One region of the Paenibacillus sp. FSL H7-0703 genome, then DNA from elsewhere that is predicted to be linked to it. Evidence: predicted binding sites of a transcription regulator. Region 1 holds the regulator's gene; the other holds the start of a gene.

Region 1 (8,239 bases):
TGAGAAAATCCGGCGGCAAAGGCGAACGCTCCGCTTCTCCAGATTCAAATCCTCCACTCCGTACTGCCCGCCATAAAGATGAATTTGCCCTAGGAGAGAAAATGGATAGGTAAAGATGCTTCACTGGTTTTCAGCCCATTTTACGGCATAGCAAGACTAAAAGACGTAAATACGATTTCCATCGCATTTACGTCTTTTTCTTGAGCTTTCAATTATTTACTAGTCATTCATTCCACATCTGCTAATCCTCAACCAGCTCAGTTATTGGGCAAAGTATATTTTACACCCGTCGCTACCCCATCTGAGAAACGATAAAAGGTGTAGTAATGATGACTTCCATCATCGTAAAACAACTGCCACACATATTCGCCATTGAACACACTCGGCTGAAGCCTTACAATTTTTGCACCTGGAAGCTGCTGTTGAATTATTGCCGTCATTTTTTGCTCATCGACTCCGTTCTTCAGCAACTCAGTGTGAACACCGCTATTATCTGCGGCAGGTACGTTAGGTTGTCCTTCCACTTTTTGAAAAGGAACCCACACCATTATATTTTCATTCTGTGCATTTTTCCCTTGAACCACCCAATATACCTGATCCCACACAGACTTCCATGTTTGAGTCGTGCTAACCAGACCACCTGATTGCTTGGCCTTAATGATAGCGGCATTTTTCTCAGCCACCTGGTCTTGAGTAACATAGGAATAATACCAGAAAATGCTGACCAGGATCAGTATTACGGCCAAAATGGCGACCGCTATCCACTTTTTCTTATTTTTCAAACCCGTGCTTCCTCTCTAAGGGGATGTGACACCTGAATTAGCGCGACAGCAGCCCTTCAAAGGCGGCTTGTGCCTCATGTTTGATGCGTTCCTCGTCCATAGTCAGGCATTCGCCGTTTTTCACAACCTGACGACCGTCTACCCATACGTGAACCACGTCTTTGGCGCTTGCTGAGTATACCGCATGGGAAATAAGATCTGTACGCGGCAAGAAATGTGCCTGATTCAGATCCAGCGCGATAAAGTCAGCCTTGTTGCCTGCTGCCAACGCTCCTACTTCTTTTAAACCAATTGACTTTGCACCGTATTCTGTTGCCAGACGCAGCGCTTCACTCGCAGGAACTGCCGTAGGGTCACCAGATACACCCTTGTGAATAAGTGCTGCCAGACGCATTTCCTCGAACATATCCAGGTTATTATTGCTGGCAGGACCATCCGTTCCGAGAGAAACGGTAACCCCTGCACGCAGCAATTCAGGCACTCTTGCTACACCACTTGCCAGCTTCAAGTTGCTACCTGGGTTGTGCGAAACCGCTACACCACGTTCAGCCAGTAAAGCTATTTCTTCGTCATTCAAATGAACGCCATGGGCAACAAGCGAAGGACGGGAGAAAAAGCCAAGCTTATCCAAGTGTGCAACTGGACGCAAACCGTAGTCACGTACGTTTTGCTCCACTTCGGCGATCGTCTCAGACATGTGCGTATGCAGCGGCAAATCCAGATCATGCGCAGCTTGTACGAATTTTTCAATAAACGCAGGTGGACAGGTGTATGGCGCATGCGGTGACATCATCGTTGTAATACGCCCGTCTGCTTTACCATGCCAGTTACGCGCAAAAGTTACGGCCTCAGCCAGCTTGATTCGCTGTTCTTCCTCCGAACATAGTCCAATTGCTCCACGCATCAGACTTGCACGAATACCTGACTCTTCAGCCACACGAGCCACCTCATCCATATGATCGTACATGTCCAGGAAGGTCGTTGTTCCACCTTTCAGCATTTCCAGCACAGACAACGACGTACCCCAGTACACGTCCGTAGATGTAAACTTGGCTTCCATAGGCCACATTTTTTCCTGAAGCCATACTTGAAGTGCCAAGTCATCTCCATGCCCACGCAGCAGAGACATCGCCGCATGACCATGAGTATTAATCAGACCAGGTAAAAACAAAAGCCCCTTACCATCGATCGCTTCCGTCTCTTCCTCACCCGAAGGCAAAGTCTCGCCAATGTAAGTAATGCGGCTATCTTCCACAATCATAAAACCATGGATTACCCCAGCTTCTGGTCCATTTACGGCAAAAGAGCCGTTTTTAATCATCCATTTATTCACTGTCATATTGTGTTTCTTCCTTTCCGTCCTCCAAATAATAAGCGAGGCTAAGCAAATCAGTTGTAAAGTCTGTGGCATGAATCCGAATGTTGGCCGGTGCCTTGAGAGTAGTCGGTGCAAAGTTCAGGATCGCTCCAATTCCACTCTCAATAAGCCTGTCAGCCACGTGCTGTGCTTCAAAATCAGGTACGGTAATAATCCCGATTCGAATGTTTTTTTCTCTCACAGTCGCTTCCAGTTCATCCATCGGTTGCACGACCAATGTATTGATCTTGGTCCCTACCTTATCCGGAAACGCATCAAATACCGCTACAATCTTCATATTGTCTTTTAAATAAGCGTTATAATTCGAAAGGGCTTGCCCCAGATTACCCGCTCCGACCAATACTACATTAATTTGCTGATCGATTTTCAGGATATGGCGTATTTTCTCAATTAGATAAGAAACATCATAACCGATACCCTTCCGACCAAAATCTCCAAAATAGGCGAGATCTTTACGGATTTGGGCCGGGTTCAAATCTAGCCTCTGTCCCAACTCTTGAGAAGAGACCGTAGCCACCTCCCGTTTGTGAAGTGCATTCAGATAACGTAAATATACGGGTAACCTCCGTACGACAGCCTCTGAAATTTTATCTGATTTCATACTTGCTCCCCCTAATTGTAACGAACATACTTAGTGTCCGTCCGTTATGCCTCGGTCTCCGGGGCGGATTGGAGCCATTCGGCGATGCGGGGCACCATTTGCTCCGATGGCATATGCTCCATTTTTGGTCCCGGTAACGAGTACAAAAAGTGCTTTCCGTAATAGGATTCGATCACACGCGTATCGTAAACGATAACGACCCCGTGGTCGCTCGCTGTACGAACCAACCGACCAAATCCCTGTTTGAAGCGAATGACCGCTTGTGGTACAGACAGCTTCATAAATGGATTCTTCTTCTGCTGCTGGAGCAGCTCGCTTTTTGCCTCCAGCAACGGGTGATTCGGCGGTTGAAATGGCAAGCGAACAATGGCTAGACAAGTCAGAGCCTTCCCCGGAATATCGACGCCTTCCCAGAAGCTGCTGGTTCCCAGCAATACAGAAGCTTTGGCTTCCTGAAAACGGCGGGTTAGCTTGCTGCGACTCCCACTGTCCACTCCTTGTCCCAGCACAGTAATTTCGCTGGATGCTAAGGCCTCTTTGAGCGGCTCATACACTTGCCGGAGCATCCGATAGGAAGTAAACAGAACGAGCATTCTCCCCCGCGTCGCCTGAGCAGTCGCTCCTAGAGAGCTAACGAGCATATCTACAAAGTGTGCATCTCCTACACTGCCCTTCACGCTTGGGAAATCCCGTGGAATGACCAGCAACACCTGATCCCTGTAATTAAAGGGTGACGGGAGCTGCGAAGTCATCAGCCGCTCTTGATCTGCGGCCTCCTGCAAGCCAAGCTGATCGATCATGTACTGAAACGACTTATCTACCGATAAGGTAGCAGACGTCAGAATGATGCTTCTTTTTTTGTCAAAAAACATTTCTTTCAACTGGCGGCTCACATCGACGGGCACTGCATAAAATTGTAATGATTTACTGCGGAATTGCCCACTCGCTTCGAGCCAGTATACGGTTGTTTCATCATCGAGTCGCATAAAAAAGCGCAAATTTTCTCGAATCCCCGCCAGATCCTTGAGCAAGCCCGTGATATCTGTAATAAGGCTATCCGCCGCATAATCGTCATGTTCTTCCTTGACGTCCAGCATCAGCTTGTCGCCCTTGCGCAAAATTTCACTCATCGTTACATATAACTGATTTTCCAAAGCCCCCGCCTGATCCCACTTTGCAGGCTTGGCTGAAGGTTTGAGACGGGAAGAAAACTGTCCTGTTTCACCCGGTGTCGCATCGCTTCGCTCTGGCAACATGCCAAACAGCTTGTCGCTTAGCAGGTCCCAAGTTTCCTTAACCTCTAACACGAGCGGATACATCTGATCGATGGTTGAGGCCCAATCCGTCGACTTCTCGTGCCCCGATTTCGCCAACTGTTGACGAAGTGAGGGCAGTTGTCCATTCTTGCTGTCTTTGAAAAGTCGCGTCAGTGTATGCACGAGTGTGAAATATTTCATATGCATACCTAGGTGCTTACCAGCTACTTCCTCCAGGTGATGGGCTTCATCAATCACCAGATGTTCATAGCTCGGCAACAACTGGTGACTAGCTTTGACGTCTGTAAACAACTTAGAGTGATTCGTAATAACAACATCCGCTATCCCTGCTTCATGGCGTGCACGATGATAATAGCATTTGCGGAACCATGGGCAAGAACGACCAAGACAGGACTCTGAATCACTCGCCACCGTTTCCCAGAAATCTCCACCACGGTTGCTCAGATTCAGTTCTTCATCATCACCGGTTTCTGTTAGCGTCAACCAGACGATCATCTGAGCAGCTGTAATTAAATCTTCCTTCGGTGTCGCGAAGTCTCTTCTGTTTATTTTATGTTCAAACTTACGCAGACACAAATAATGTCCCCGACCCTTGAAAATAGCAGCCCGGAACGGAAACGGAATCACCTTAGTCAGCATCGGAATGTCGCGCTCGCGTAATTGCTCCTGCAGGTTGATCGTATGTGTACTTACCATAACTCGCTGTCCTTTTTTCACACTGTGATACAGCGATGGGAGCAAATAGCCGAGGGACTTCCCTGTTCCTGTACCTGCTTCGATCAGTAGGTGCTTGTCTTCACTCAGTGCCTGATTTACACCCTCAATCATCTGTATCTGCGCCTCGCGCTCCTCATATTGGCTCAAGGATGAACGCAAATTGTCCCGCACATCATCCATGTACTCCTCAAAGGAAACACCTGACAGTGGATTCGGGTCATCTTCTCTACGCGGAGCAGCTAGCTCCGTCCAATCTTCCACTTTTAGCGCAAGCTGACGAAAAAACTGATGTCCCTCCAGATCCTGAATAGGATCAAGCTCTTTCTCTTCACGCACCCCATCAAGAAACCATCCAAGGTCACTGTCTTCCTCTGCAAACAAATCGCTAAGCCGCTGTATCGTTATCAAAGGTAATGCTTGAAGCTCACCCAGACACTTTAAAAACACCTCAGCCGTAGCCAACGCGTCGCTGTCTGCTTGGTGAGGGCGATCATGCGCTAACCCAAACTCAGAAGACACAAAACCCAACTGATAAGAAGATAGCGATGGAAACATAATTTTCAGAAAATCCATTGTATCCAAGATTCTTCCGCTAAACGGCAAATATCCGCACCGATCCAGAGCGTTTTGCAAAAAATTAAAATCAAACGCCACATTATGACCGACCAGTACAACATCGTCCAGCATAGGCACGAGCTCCATCATCATTTCTTCAAGTGCAGGAGCATCCTTGACGTCATCGTCTGTAATTCCGGTCAACCCGGTGATAAAAGGGGGAATAGATCTGCCAGGGTTTACATAAGAGCCGTAAACACGGGAAATGCTGTTATCATGATCTATAATTGCAAGTCCGACTTGAATGATGTCATCCGCGGACTGGGTGCCTGTCGTTTCAAAATCCAATACCGCAAATTTCATTCGGGCTAATCCTTTCTTATGACACTTACAAAAATAATAACTCTGTATATTAGCATAGCAGAAGATCGCCTGTTTGGAAATTAAGACAGCCAAAAAAGACGATGCACACGCCGCCTGAGAGGTGGGCATGCATCGTCTTGCTCGGTGTCTGACAACTACATCCAGGTCATCATGGAGCTGTCGTATCGAAGCTTTTCGGTACCGGACAGACAGGCTTCCATATTGTGCAGCGGCTCGGGTAACGCAGGATCGAACTGATGTGCGAGAGCAAAACATTTTTGCGCCTCCTCTACGTCAGCCTGCTTTGCCAACAGACAGCCTAGCGCATTATAGATGACCGCCTTCAGTCCTGCCTGCTCAGTCAGGTCCAGCACCTTCTGAAAATGGCATACAGCCTCTGCTGGATCATCTAGTTGAAAATAGGCCATTCCCATATACATGCGACTCTGCCAGCTGTTCGGAAAATGCTGTAGTACCTGCTCAAATTGTTGGATCGCCTCAGGGTACATGAGTAATCGATAATACCCTTGCCCCCGATTAAAAGCTGGCAGCTCTTTTTCAGGCAGCTCCGTGTCAGACATATCGGTCTCCGCGGAAAACCCGGCCGCACGCAGGCAAACCATTTTTTCCTCAAAGGCCAGCCACTCATCCATAATTCCGTCACTCATTCTCCGCAGCAGACTCCAGTGCTGTAGCAGCTCCTGCCTGCGGGAGCCCTGGGCTGATGGGTAATGCTTCACGATATCATCTAACATGCTGTTCATTTCTGCGAATACATGCTGGAACATGTGCATCCCGCCCTTATGAAAGATGGATTAATACACTCACATTTTTCGCTTAAAAGACGGGTTTCATCCGCACTCCCATTCATTACATGATCGTCGCGTGTACTTCTTTGTTCATCGTTTGGGCTGGTTTATTATGTTCATCAACAAATACCACTGTTGGTTTGTATGTTTTGGCCTCTTCATTCGACATGGAAGCATAGGAAATAATAATGACTGTATCACCAGGCTGCACCAAACGGGCTGCCGCACCATTGAGACAGATTACGCCGCTCCCACGCGGTCCGGGGATAACATAGGTTTCCAGTCGAGCTCCATTGTTATTGTTTACAATTTGAACCTTTTCATTCTCCAACAAATCCGATGTCTCCATGAGATCTTCATCTATAGTGATACTCCCCACATAGTTCAGGTTAGCTTCCGTAACCGTAGCACGGTGAATTTTGGATTTCATCATAGTTCTAAACATGGGAAAGCACCTCCGCCTTCTGTATTCTTATATTGTCAATCAGTCGGGTATTGCCAAATTTCACAGCCAGCGCTACGATGACGTCTTCCTGAACATCACATAGCCGCTGCTCGGGAAGAAGGGGCTCCAGACCGGGAAAAGTTAATATTTCAATGTAATCAATGTCTGCTAAAGGAGAGGAAGTAATGGTGGACTCCACCATTTGATGTAGCTGACGAATCGTAATTGTGTTTGTTACTATATCTTCGCTCACTTCTTGCACCTTACGCAGTGACTGAGACAGCACCAACGCCTGCTCGCGCTGTTCTGCACTTAAATACACATTACGGGAGCTGAGGGCCAAACCATCCGCCTCTCTGACGATGGGACAAGGTACGATAGTCACGTTCATATTGAGATCAGTCACCATCTGCTGGAGCACAGCAACCTGCTGCGCGTCCTTCATTCCAAAGAAAGCCAAATCAGGACCTATCATGTTAAAAAGCTTGGCTACCACCGTAGTCACACCATCAAAATGGCCAGGACGGGAAGCACCGCACAAACGATCTGTCAAAGCGGATACACGAATTTTGGTTTGGGTTGGTTGTGGATACATTTCTGCTACAGTTGGTAAAAAAACAATATCCACGCCTTCGCGCCGCGCTACCTCCAAATCACGAGCTTCATCGCGAGGATAGCTGTCTAGATCTTCATTCGGTCCAAATTGAATCGGATTTACGAAAATGCTAAGCACCACCGTATCCGCCATTTCACGCGCCTTGTGCATCAAGCTCGCATGCCCTTCATGTAGGTATCCCATTGTTGGTACAAAGCCGACTTTATGTTGCTGTAAAGAGGTAGAACCGTGTACCCTTTTTGTTCCGCTTGTCCCAAGCTGCCGACGTTCAGCAATAATCTTGCGCAGCTGAGCCACTTCTCTTACGATGATCATGATCGTGATTCCACCTTTTCCTTAGCTTGTTCCTGTATCTGTCCTTTTGCCTTACCGTACAGGGATTCCACAACGCGGTCATCCGCGCTGAACACATGCTCTGCGGCCGGAAATGCCCGCCCTTTCACATCACTCACATATTGCTCAATGCTGCTGCGGATCAAGCCGCCTACATCGGCATAGGTTTTAACAAAGCGTTTGCTAAAATAAGGCGATGCATACTGAATCAGATCGTGATAAACGAGTACCTGACCGTCACATCCACGTCCAGCACCAATTCCAATGGTTGGAATGGAAAGCTCTTTAGAAATCGCTGTTGCCACTTCCTCAGTTACCAGTTCCAATACAACGCCAAAAGCACCCGCCTGCTCCAGCGCCTTG
Region 2 (8,239 bases), on a different contig from region 1:
GATGGTCTGATCTGTATTTCAGGGCAGGAGGAGCTTTCTGCTGAATTGCTTAAACGTCCCATTCCGATTGTATGTATTGACCGTCGACCGAAGATTAATACGAATGTAGCTTTTATTGAGTCCGATCATTATGAGGGTGGATTTCTGGCGACAGAGGAGCTGATTAACAAAGGCTGCAAGGAAATTTTGCTGTTGACCAAGCAAAACAATCTATCCTCTGTTAATGAGCGTCTGCACGGGTATAAAGATGCTCTGCAAAAGCATGGACTGCATCCATCCGAGGATCGCTTGGTTGCAGTTCACAATGATGGGCCTACTTTGGAAAACGCACAGGCTGCTATTAAACATGTCTTGGAAAAAGGACTGCGGTTTGACGGCATTTTTGCCACTAATGACTGGTTGGCTTTGGGCGGATTACTGGCGTTACAGAAATTCGGAGTACAGGTCCCCGGAGAAGTCAAGATAGTGGGTTTTGATAATGATACAATTTCCCAATACTGCAATCCACCATTGACTACAATTGAACAGGATAAAGAAACACTTGCAGATAAAGCCTCCAGTATGCTGCTTCGTATGCTGAGTGGAGACAAGATGGAACAAGAGCAGCATTATTCCATCCCAGTACGGTTGATACAACGCAGTACCACCTAGTTTCGCGGTCAGATATCATCTTGCATTAGCCAAGGGAGAGGTAAGCATAGGTACTGTTTACCTCTCCAGAGTAAGATGGTCGAGCTGTACTCTATCATGCTGTATACTTCCCGTTTAATATCCAACAAAAAATGGTTTGACAACAATATCAGAAAATGATAACTTTAATTATGTTAAATGTAATCGTTTACTCAAAGAGATCAGAATCCATATGATGTGTGAGGAACCAACAAGTGATGGAGTTCGAGCCATGAACTGTTGTTATTTTTTTAATGGGTAAACGTTTTCCTAATTGGTTTATTCAATACCAAAAGCAGAAGAATTAACGGTTGCTTTTTGGAAAATGTTAAACAGATTATGTCGTTTGAGTAATCGTTTACTCTATTTTAGAAGAAGGGTGATTATGAATGAGTATGTTATTATGTCCTTCCATGATGTGCGCTAATTTCAGATCCTTGGAACATGAAGTAAACGCGCTGGAAGAAGCCAATGTGGATATTTATCATATTGATATTATGGATGGTAGATTTGTCCCTAACTTCGGAATGGGGCTTCAGGATTTGGAGTTTATCCGTAAACAAACCCAAAAAACAATGGATGTACATCTGATGATAGACAACCCTTCCGCCTATATTGATTTATTTGCCGATAAGGGTGCAGACATCATTTATTTTCACCCGGAGGCCGATATGCACCCGACGCGCACCATTGACCGAATTGTTGGAAGAGGGGTAAAAGCGGGAATCGCTCTTAATCCGGGGACAGCCATTGCTGCAGTAGAACCTTTACTTGGCATGGTTGACTATGTGTTGGTCATGACCGTAAATCCGGGTTTTGCAGGGCAAAAATATTTACCCTTCGTGAACGACAAGATTAAAGCGCTGCAAGCTTTTAAACGCGAAAAGGGATTGAATTATACAATCGTGGTTGATGGGGCTATCTCCGAAGAGAAGATCAACGAATTGGCACACTACGGGGTTGAAGGATTCGTACTGGGGACATCCACTTTGTTTGGTAAAGAAGAATCTTACAAAACCATCATTAACAGATTAAAAAATATCTAATTCGGGGAGGAATAAAGCCATGAAAATTGCCATCGGTAGCGACCATGTGGCTGTAGAGCTTAAAACGACGATTTCAACTTATCTTAATGAGCTGGGTCATGAGGTCATGGACTATGGACCGCAAACTTCAGAAAGAACCGACTATCCGAAGTATGGAAAGCTCGTTGCAGAGGCTGTGGTCGGAAAGCAGGCTGACGCAGGCATTCTGATTTGCGGCACAGGCGTGGGAATATCCATCTCGGCCAACAAAGTCAAGGGAATTCGGGCTGTAGTATGCAGCGAGCCTTATTCTGCACAGTTGTCCAAGCAGCACAACAATACAAATGTTCTTGCATTCGGTGCACGTGTCGTCGGAAGCGAATTGGCGAAAATGATAGTGAAATCATGGCTGGAGGCTGAGTTTGAAGGAGGACGCCATGGCGACCGCATCAAGATGATATCCGACATCGAGGAACAGCATTTGTGCTGACGAACGACCACTTAAAACATAAATGACTTGGAGGAGATTACATTGGCAAAAAGATTAATCGCAAGCACGAAAACGGATATTTTGAAATTTAGCGCAGCAGATCTAAAAGAATCCATTCTGGCTTCTGAAGGGCGCGTCATTATGGGACAGCATCATGTGATGCTGAATTCCGGCCTGGTCGATGGCGTTACCAATGCGGAGATCCAAGCAGCTTACGGCGCAGATATGGTTATGCTGAATGGCTTTGATATGATCAAGGAAGAATCCAATATCGGATTGTGTGAAATGAAGCATGGCAAGCTGGCTGATAAGCCGTATAGCCTGAAGCAAATCAAGGAATGGGCCGGTGTTCCGCTCGGTATTTATTTTGAGTGTCCAAGCCCGGATGCTCAGGTTGCGGGAGAACAATATGTGGAGGCCAAAGAAGGAAGAATCGCTTCCAGAGAGAACTTCCTGCGTGCCTTAGAGATTGGAGCTGACTTTATCGTATTGGGAGGAAATCCTTCCGCAGGTACAACCTTTGAACGGATCATTGAGGCTACCAAGCTGGCAAAAGAAACACTGGGAGACAAAATCCTGATCTGCGCCGGAAAATGGGAAGACGGAACCATTGAGAAAGTATTGGGTGATCCACTGAGCGAGAGACCTTCCAATGAAATTATAAAGGACTTGATCGATTCTGGTGCTGACGTTATTACGTTGCCTGCACCTGGCTCCAGACATGGTATTACAGTGGAGCACGTCAGACAATGTGTAGAATTTGTCCATTCATATAAACCCGGAACGCTTGCTCTTTCTTTCCTGAACAGCTCAGTTGAAGGGGCAGATGTTCAAACGATTGCCTGGATCGCACTCATGATGAAACAGACGGGCGCGGATATTCATGCCATTGGAGATGGTGGTTATGCAGGAACACCTCTTCCTGAGAACGTATACCAGCTTGCGCTGTCCATTAAAGGACGCAGACATACAATCAAGAGAATGGTAGGAAGAAGCCGGTAACGATTGACCCCGTGTAATTCAGAGACTCTATATTCTTTTCGTACTCCTTGGAGTGCGCGTAGAGTCTTTGAATTACCACCATCAATGTAAACGTTTACTTTCATAGATGCCAAATGAGGATTAAAGGAGCGAGCAGTATGTCCGATGAAAAACTGGCAAAAGACATTTTAGCGTCCGTTGGCGGAGAAGGAAATGTCTCTAGCTTGGTGCATTGTGCCACTCGGTTAAGATTTAAATTAAATAGCAGGGATCAGGCCGACAAGAACCAAACACAAAATATTCCCGGGGTTATTACAGTTGTTGAAAACGGTGGACAATATCAAGTGGTCATTGGAAATACGGTAGGGGACGTATATAAAGACATTTTAAAGATCAGTAGCCTTGGAGATGACGACAAATCGAATGCATCCGCTGCTCCTGAAGGCAACTGGTTCAACAAAACGGTGGACATTATTTCCGGTATTTTTACACCATTTTTGGGGGCACTGGCAGCTTCGGGGATTTTGAAAGGGCTTTTATTAATGCTCGTCTCGTTAGGATGGCTCACCAAAACAGGTGGTGTCTATTCGATCTGGTTCGCTGCCGCAGACAGTATCTTTTATTTCCTGCCGATCGCGATTGCTGTGACCTCTTCGAAGAAATTTGGAGCCAATACCTTTGTTGCGCTTGCGGTAGCAGGGGCTCTGGTGTATCCGAATATTATTACTTTGTATAACGATAAAACGGATATTTCGTTCTTCAATATTCCTGTTGTTCTTATGAGTTATACTTCTTCGGTTATTCCAGTGATTATCGCGGTTTGGTTGCTATCCATTCTGGAGAAATTCCTGAATAGAGTAATTCATGATAGCGTGAAAAATTTTATAACGCCACTTATCTGTCTGATGGTCATTGTTCCCTTGACTCTGATTGCGGTTGGACCAATTGGAATATATGCGAGCTTGGGGCTGGCTAAGGGTTACACTTTCTTATACAATTTGAGTCCGATTGTAGCGGGAGTCATTGTAGGTGCCGGGTGGCAGATGTTAGTTGTTATGGGGCTCCACTGGGCGTTTATTCCTATCATGTACAATAACATTGCGGTATACGGTCATGATACTTTGAAACCATTATTTGCGCCTTCTAACTTTGCACAAGCAGGTGCGGCACTGGGTGTATTCCTTAAAACCAGAAATCCAAAAGTGAGAGCGATTGCAGGGCCTGCAGCGATAACAGGTTTGTTTGGCATCACGGAACCGATCATCTACGGGATTAGTATCCGCTACAAAAAAACGTTCGTATGGGCTATTATCGGGGGCGCTATCGCCGGGGCAATCACAGGTGCGGCGGGTTCCGTGGCAATTGCTCCAGGTATACCGGGCTTGGCATCCCTGCCGATATTCTTCGGCACAGGATTTGCCGGATTCGTAATTGCCATTATCGTAGCTTATATATTCACAGCCATTACCACGTATTTCTTTGGATTTAATGATTCCATGGAAACAGAAATGATTGCAGTCCATGAAGAGAAGAAAGAAGCTGCAACCCCAGCTCATGCGCTAACGAACGAGAATATTTCCAGCCCGCTGACGGGTGCTGTCAAACCGTTATCTGAAATATCTGATGAAGTGTTCTCTACGGGAGCCATGGGTAAAGGCGTTGCTATTGTGCCTGAGGATGGCAAACTGCTCTCTCCATTCAATGGAACTATAGCTAATGCCTTCCGTACAGGCCATGCGATTGGCATTGTATCGGATGGAGGAACGGAGATCCTAGTTCACATTGGTATGGACACCGTCAAGTTGAAAGGACAGCATTTTAAAACACTTATCTCAGAAGGGGATCGGGTTACCAAGGGCCAACTGCTGGTCGAGTTTGATATTGGAGCAATTAAAGCTATGGGCTATGACATAACTACTCCGGTTATTGTAACGAATACAGCCGAATACTCTGAAGTTAAGGTGCTGGGGAACAACCGAGTGCATACGGGAGATTCATTGCTGGAGGTCAAGTTATGAAGACTATCGAAAGACTAAATCAAGTCAATGCACCTTTGGTCATTTATGAGGTAATGAGCGAAGCATTCCGCCCGTATGGGAGGCTGCTGTCTCATTTCAATACCACGGAGCTCATCAAGTATGCAAAAGATACGACCAGCGTACCTGATCAGGGAAATCATTATGTACCTTCGGTCACAGAACTCGAAGACTTCGGTGTAATTCACCAGATTCAAGATCAGGTGTACGGTCAACTTCCAATTCAGGCTGGTTTTTGCGTAGGTCAGAATACGGGTCTGACCGGGTTGGAATATCATCAGGGCAGCGAGGTGGTGATTGCCGCTACAGACTGTATTCATCTTGTCGGTAGAGTACAGGACATTGAAGACAATTCCTATAACAGTGCAAATGTTCAGGTGTTTTTTCAGCCTAAAAACACGGTTGTCGAGATATATTCAACGACACTTCATTATGCTCCCTGTAAAGTTGACAGTGAAGGATACTTGACGATTGTGATCCTTCCGGCAGGAACGAATATGCCACTTGAAGCGGGAGAAGGTAGCCGGGAGAACCCACTGTTGACTAAGAAAAATAAATTTCTTATGGTTCATAGTACACAGATGGAAAAAATCGCGGCTGGCGTCCATCCCGGGCTACGCGGGAAATTGCTGAATATTTCACCCATTTGAGTCAAAGTCATCATTCATAAATTTAACAAAGCGACCAGCTAGCTGGTCCTTTTTTTTTAACTCAATTTCAGCTCCTTACCTTTATCCCTTGAAATAGAATAGGGAAATCCCTAAATATTCTTAATTTGAACTATATTGTGACTGTAATCACATATAGCTCTGTCTGCTGTATTAGAATAGAAGCATAAGCAATATTCATAGGAACGTAGGAGATGTCGTCGGATAGGGAGTATCGTCGAATGAATGGAGGAACCGGTATATGATAAACAGTAAACAGAAACTTGTGGTTATAGGGAACGGGATGGCTGGTATCAATACGGTCGAACAAATTTTAAAATTAACAGATAAGTATGAAATTACGGTCCTGGGAAATGAGCCGCATCCGAACTATAACAGGATCATGCTCTCTTATGTGTTGGAAGGCAGTAAAACGATTGATGATATCATACTGAACGATTTGCAATGGTATGCGGATCAAGGGATTACTTTGTATACAGGAAAAATGGTGAAAAGCATCGACGGTGAGAACAAGAAGATTCACACCGAAGACGGACTGGAAATTGATTACGATGTAGCTTTGGTAGCTACTGGCTCACAATCATTTATTCTGCCTATTCCGGGTAAGGAATTACCGGGTGTCATCGGTTTCCGAGATATCGCCGATTGCTCGGCAATGCTTGAGGCAGCGAAGACCTTTAAAAAGGCAGCTGTCATTGGTGGAGGTCTGTTAGGGCTGGAAGCAGCTAAAGGCTTGGTCAACCTGGGAATGGATGTTACGGTCGTTCATTTAATGGAGGATTTGATGGAACGCCAGCTGGACCGGGAAGCCTCTGCGATGCTGAAAGCAGAACTAGAACGCCAGGGAATCAAGTTTGCTATGCAAATGCAAACTGCGGAAGTGTATGGTCAAGATCGGGTACAAGGGCTGCGGTTTTCAGACGGAAGCGAGCTAGAAGCGGATTTGGTCGTTATGGCCGTCGGGATCAAGCCTAATATTCAGGTGGCTGTGCAAAGTGGTATGGAAACGAACCGTGGTATCATAGTCGATGATTTGATGAGAACCTCCGTACCGGATGTATACGCCGTAGGGGAATGTGTTGAACACCGCGGAATCTGTTATGGTCTGGTAGCTCCGCTGTTTGAGCAGGGAAGTGTCATTGCCAAACATTTGGCAGGCGCGGAAACTGAAGGTTATATGGGATCGGTGGTTTCTACCAAGCTCAAAATTTCAGGGGTGGATGTTTTCTCAGCTGGCGAATTCATAACTCAGCCTGAACATACGGTGATTGTTGCAAAGGATGAGTGGAAGCGCACATACAAAAAAGTGCTGCTTCGTGAAAATAAGATTGTTGGAACTGTACTGTTTGGCGATGTGAGCGAATCTGCTAGTCTTCAAAAATATGTACGTCAGCAAACATTGATGACAGATGAGATATATGGACAGATCATGGGTACTGGATGTAGCAATCACGGGGCGAAAACATTATCCGCTGAAACGATGGCGGATGATGAAATTGTCTGCGGCTGTAACGGTGTGACTAAAAAGGCGATTGTGGATGCAATTAATGATAATGGACTGACAACAGTCGATGAAATTAAGGCATGCACCGGAGCAACGCGTTCCTGTGGAGGATGTAAGCCTGTCGTTGAGCAAATTTTACAATATGTTCTTGGAGACAGCTTCAAGACGTCAGCCAAGCAAGGAATATGTGGTTGCACATCATTGAGTCGGGACGAGATTGTGGAAGCGATCAAAACCAAAGGGCTGACAACAACGCGTGAAGTTATGAATGTACTGGGTTGGCATAATGATGAAGGATGCTCCAAATGCCGCCCGGCGCTGAATTACTATTTGGGAATGATTAACCCGGATACCTATGAAAATGAGGGAGATTCCCGTTTTGTAAATGAGCGATTGCACGCAAACATTCAAAAGGATGGAACGTTTACAGTTGTTCCTAGAATGTACGGCGGTGTAACGACCCCAGAAGATTTGAAGAAGATAGCAGATGTTTCTCTTAAATACAACGTTAAGGTCGTTAAAGTAACAGGAGGACAGCGGTTGGATTTGATCGGTGTCCGTAAAGAGGATCTGCCTAAAGTATGGGAAGAACTCGATATGCCGTCGGGATATGCCTACGCGAAGTCACTTCGTACGGTTAAAACCTGTGTTGGATCGCAATTTTGCCGGTTTGGCACACAGGACTCGATGGGAATGGGAGAAGTGTTGGAACGAAAATTCGAACGACTGGATTTCCCAGCAAAATTCAAATTAGCAGTTAATGGATGTCCACGTAACTGTGCGGAATCATGTACCAAAGATATCGGAATCGTAGGTAATGATGGGGGCTGGGAGATCTTTATCGGTGGTAATGGCGGTATTAAAGC

What was found. The regulator Rex, encoded in region 1, represses fermentation and respiration genes when NADH is low (regulators of the CRP and FNR family bind a similar motif). The targets are predictions, from matches to a motif close to TTGTGAAATATTTCACAA.
Region 2: nirB (nitrite reductase large subunit NirB) is a predicted target of Rex. The motif match lies at 5,987-6,004, and genes of this name have one in related genera.

The regions. Positions count from the first base shown of each region.
Region 1 covers NZ_JBBOPF010000003.1:41,179-49,417, forward strand. Annotated here, with positions in the region: gene MHB46_RS25525 (cell wall elongation regulator TseB-like domain-containing protein) at 258-782, opposite strand; gene MHB46_RS25530 (amidohydrolase) at 820-2,121, opposite strand; gene MHB46_RS25535 (redox-sensing transcriptional repressor Rex) at 2,108-2,761, opposite strand; gene dinG (ATP-dependent DNA helicase DinG) at 2,806-5,673, opposite strand; gene MHB46_RS25545 (tetratricopeptide repeat protein) at 5,829-6,461, opposite strand; gene panD (aspartate 1-decarboxylase) at 6,544-6,927, opposite strand; gene panC (pantoate--beta-alanine ligase) at 6,920-7,858, opposite strand; gene panB (3-methyl-2-oxobutanoate hydroxymethyltransferase) at 7,855-8,239, opposite strand, start outside.
Region 2 covers NZ_JBBOPF010000001.1:2,528,906-2,537,144, reverse strand. Annotated here, with positions in the region: gene MHB46_RS11040 (LacI family DNA-binding transcriptional regulator) at 1-651, shown strand, start outside; gene rpe (ribulose-phosphate 3-epimerase) at 1,059-1,715, shown strand; gene rpiB (ribose 5-phosphate isomerase B) at 1,735-2,184, shown strand; gene MHB46_RS11025 (DUF7916 family protein) at 2,227-3,186, shown strand; gene MHB46_RS11020 (beta-glucoside-specific PTS transporter subunit IIABC) at 3,324-5,183, shown strand; gene MHB46_RS11015 (DUF4867 family protein) at 5,180-5,851, shown strand; gene nirB (nitrite reductase large subunit NirB) at 6,111-8,239, shown strand, end outside.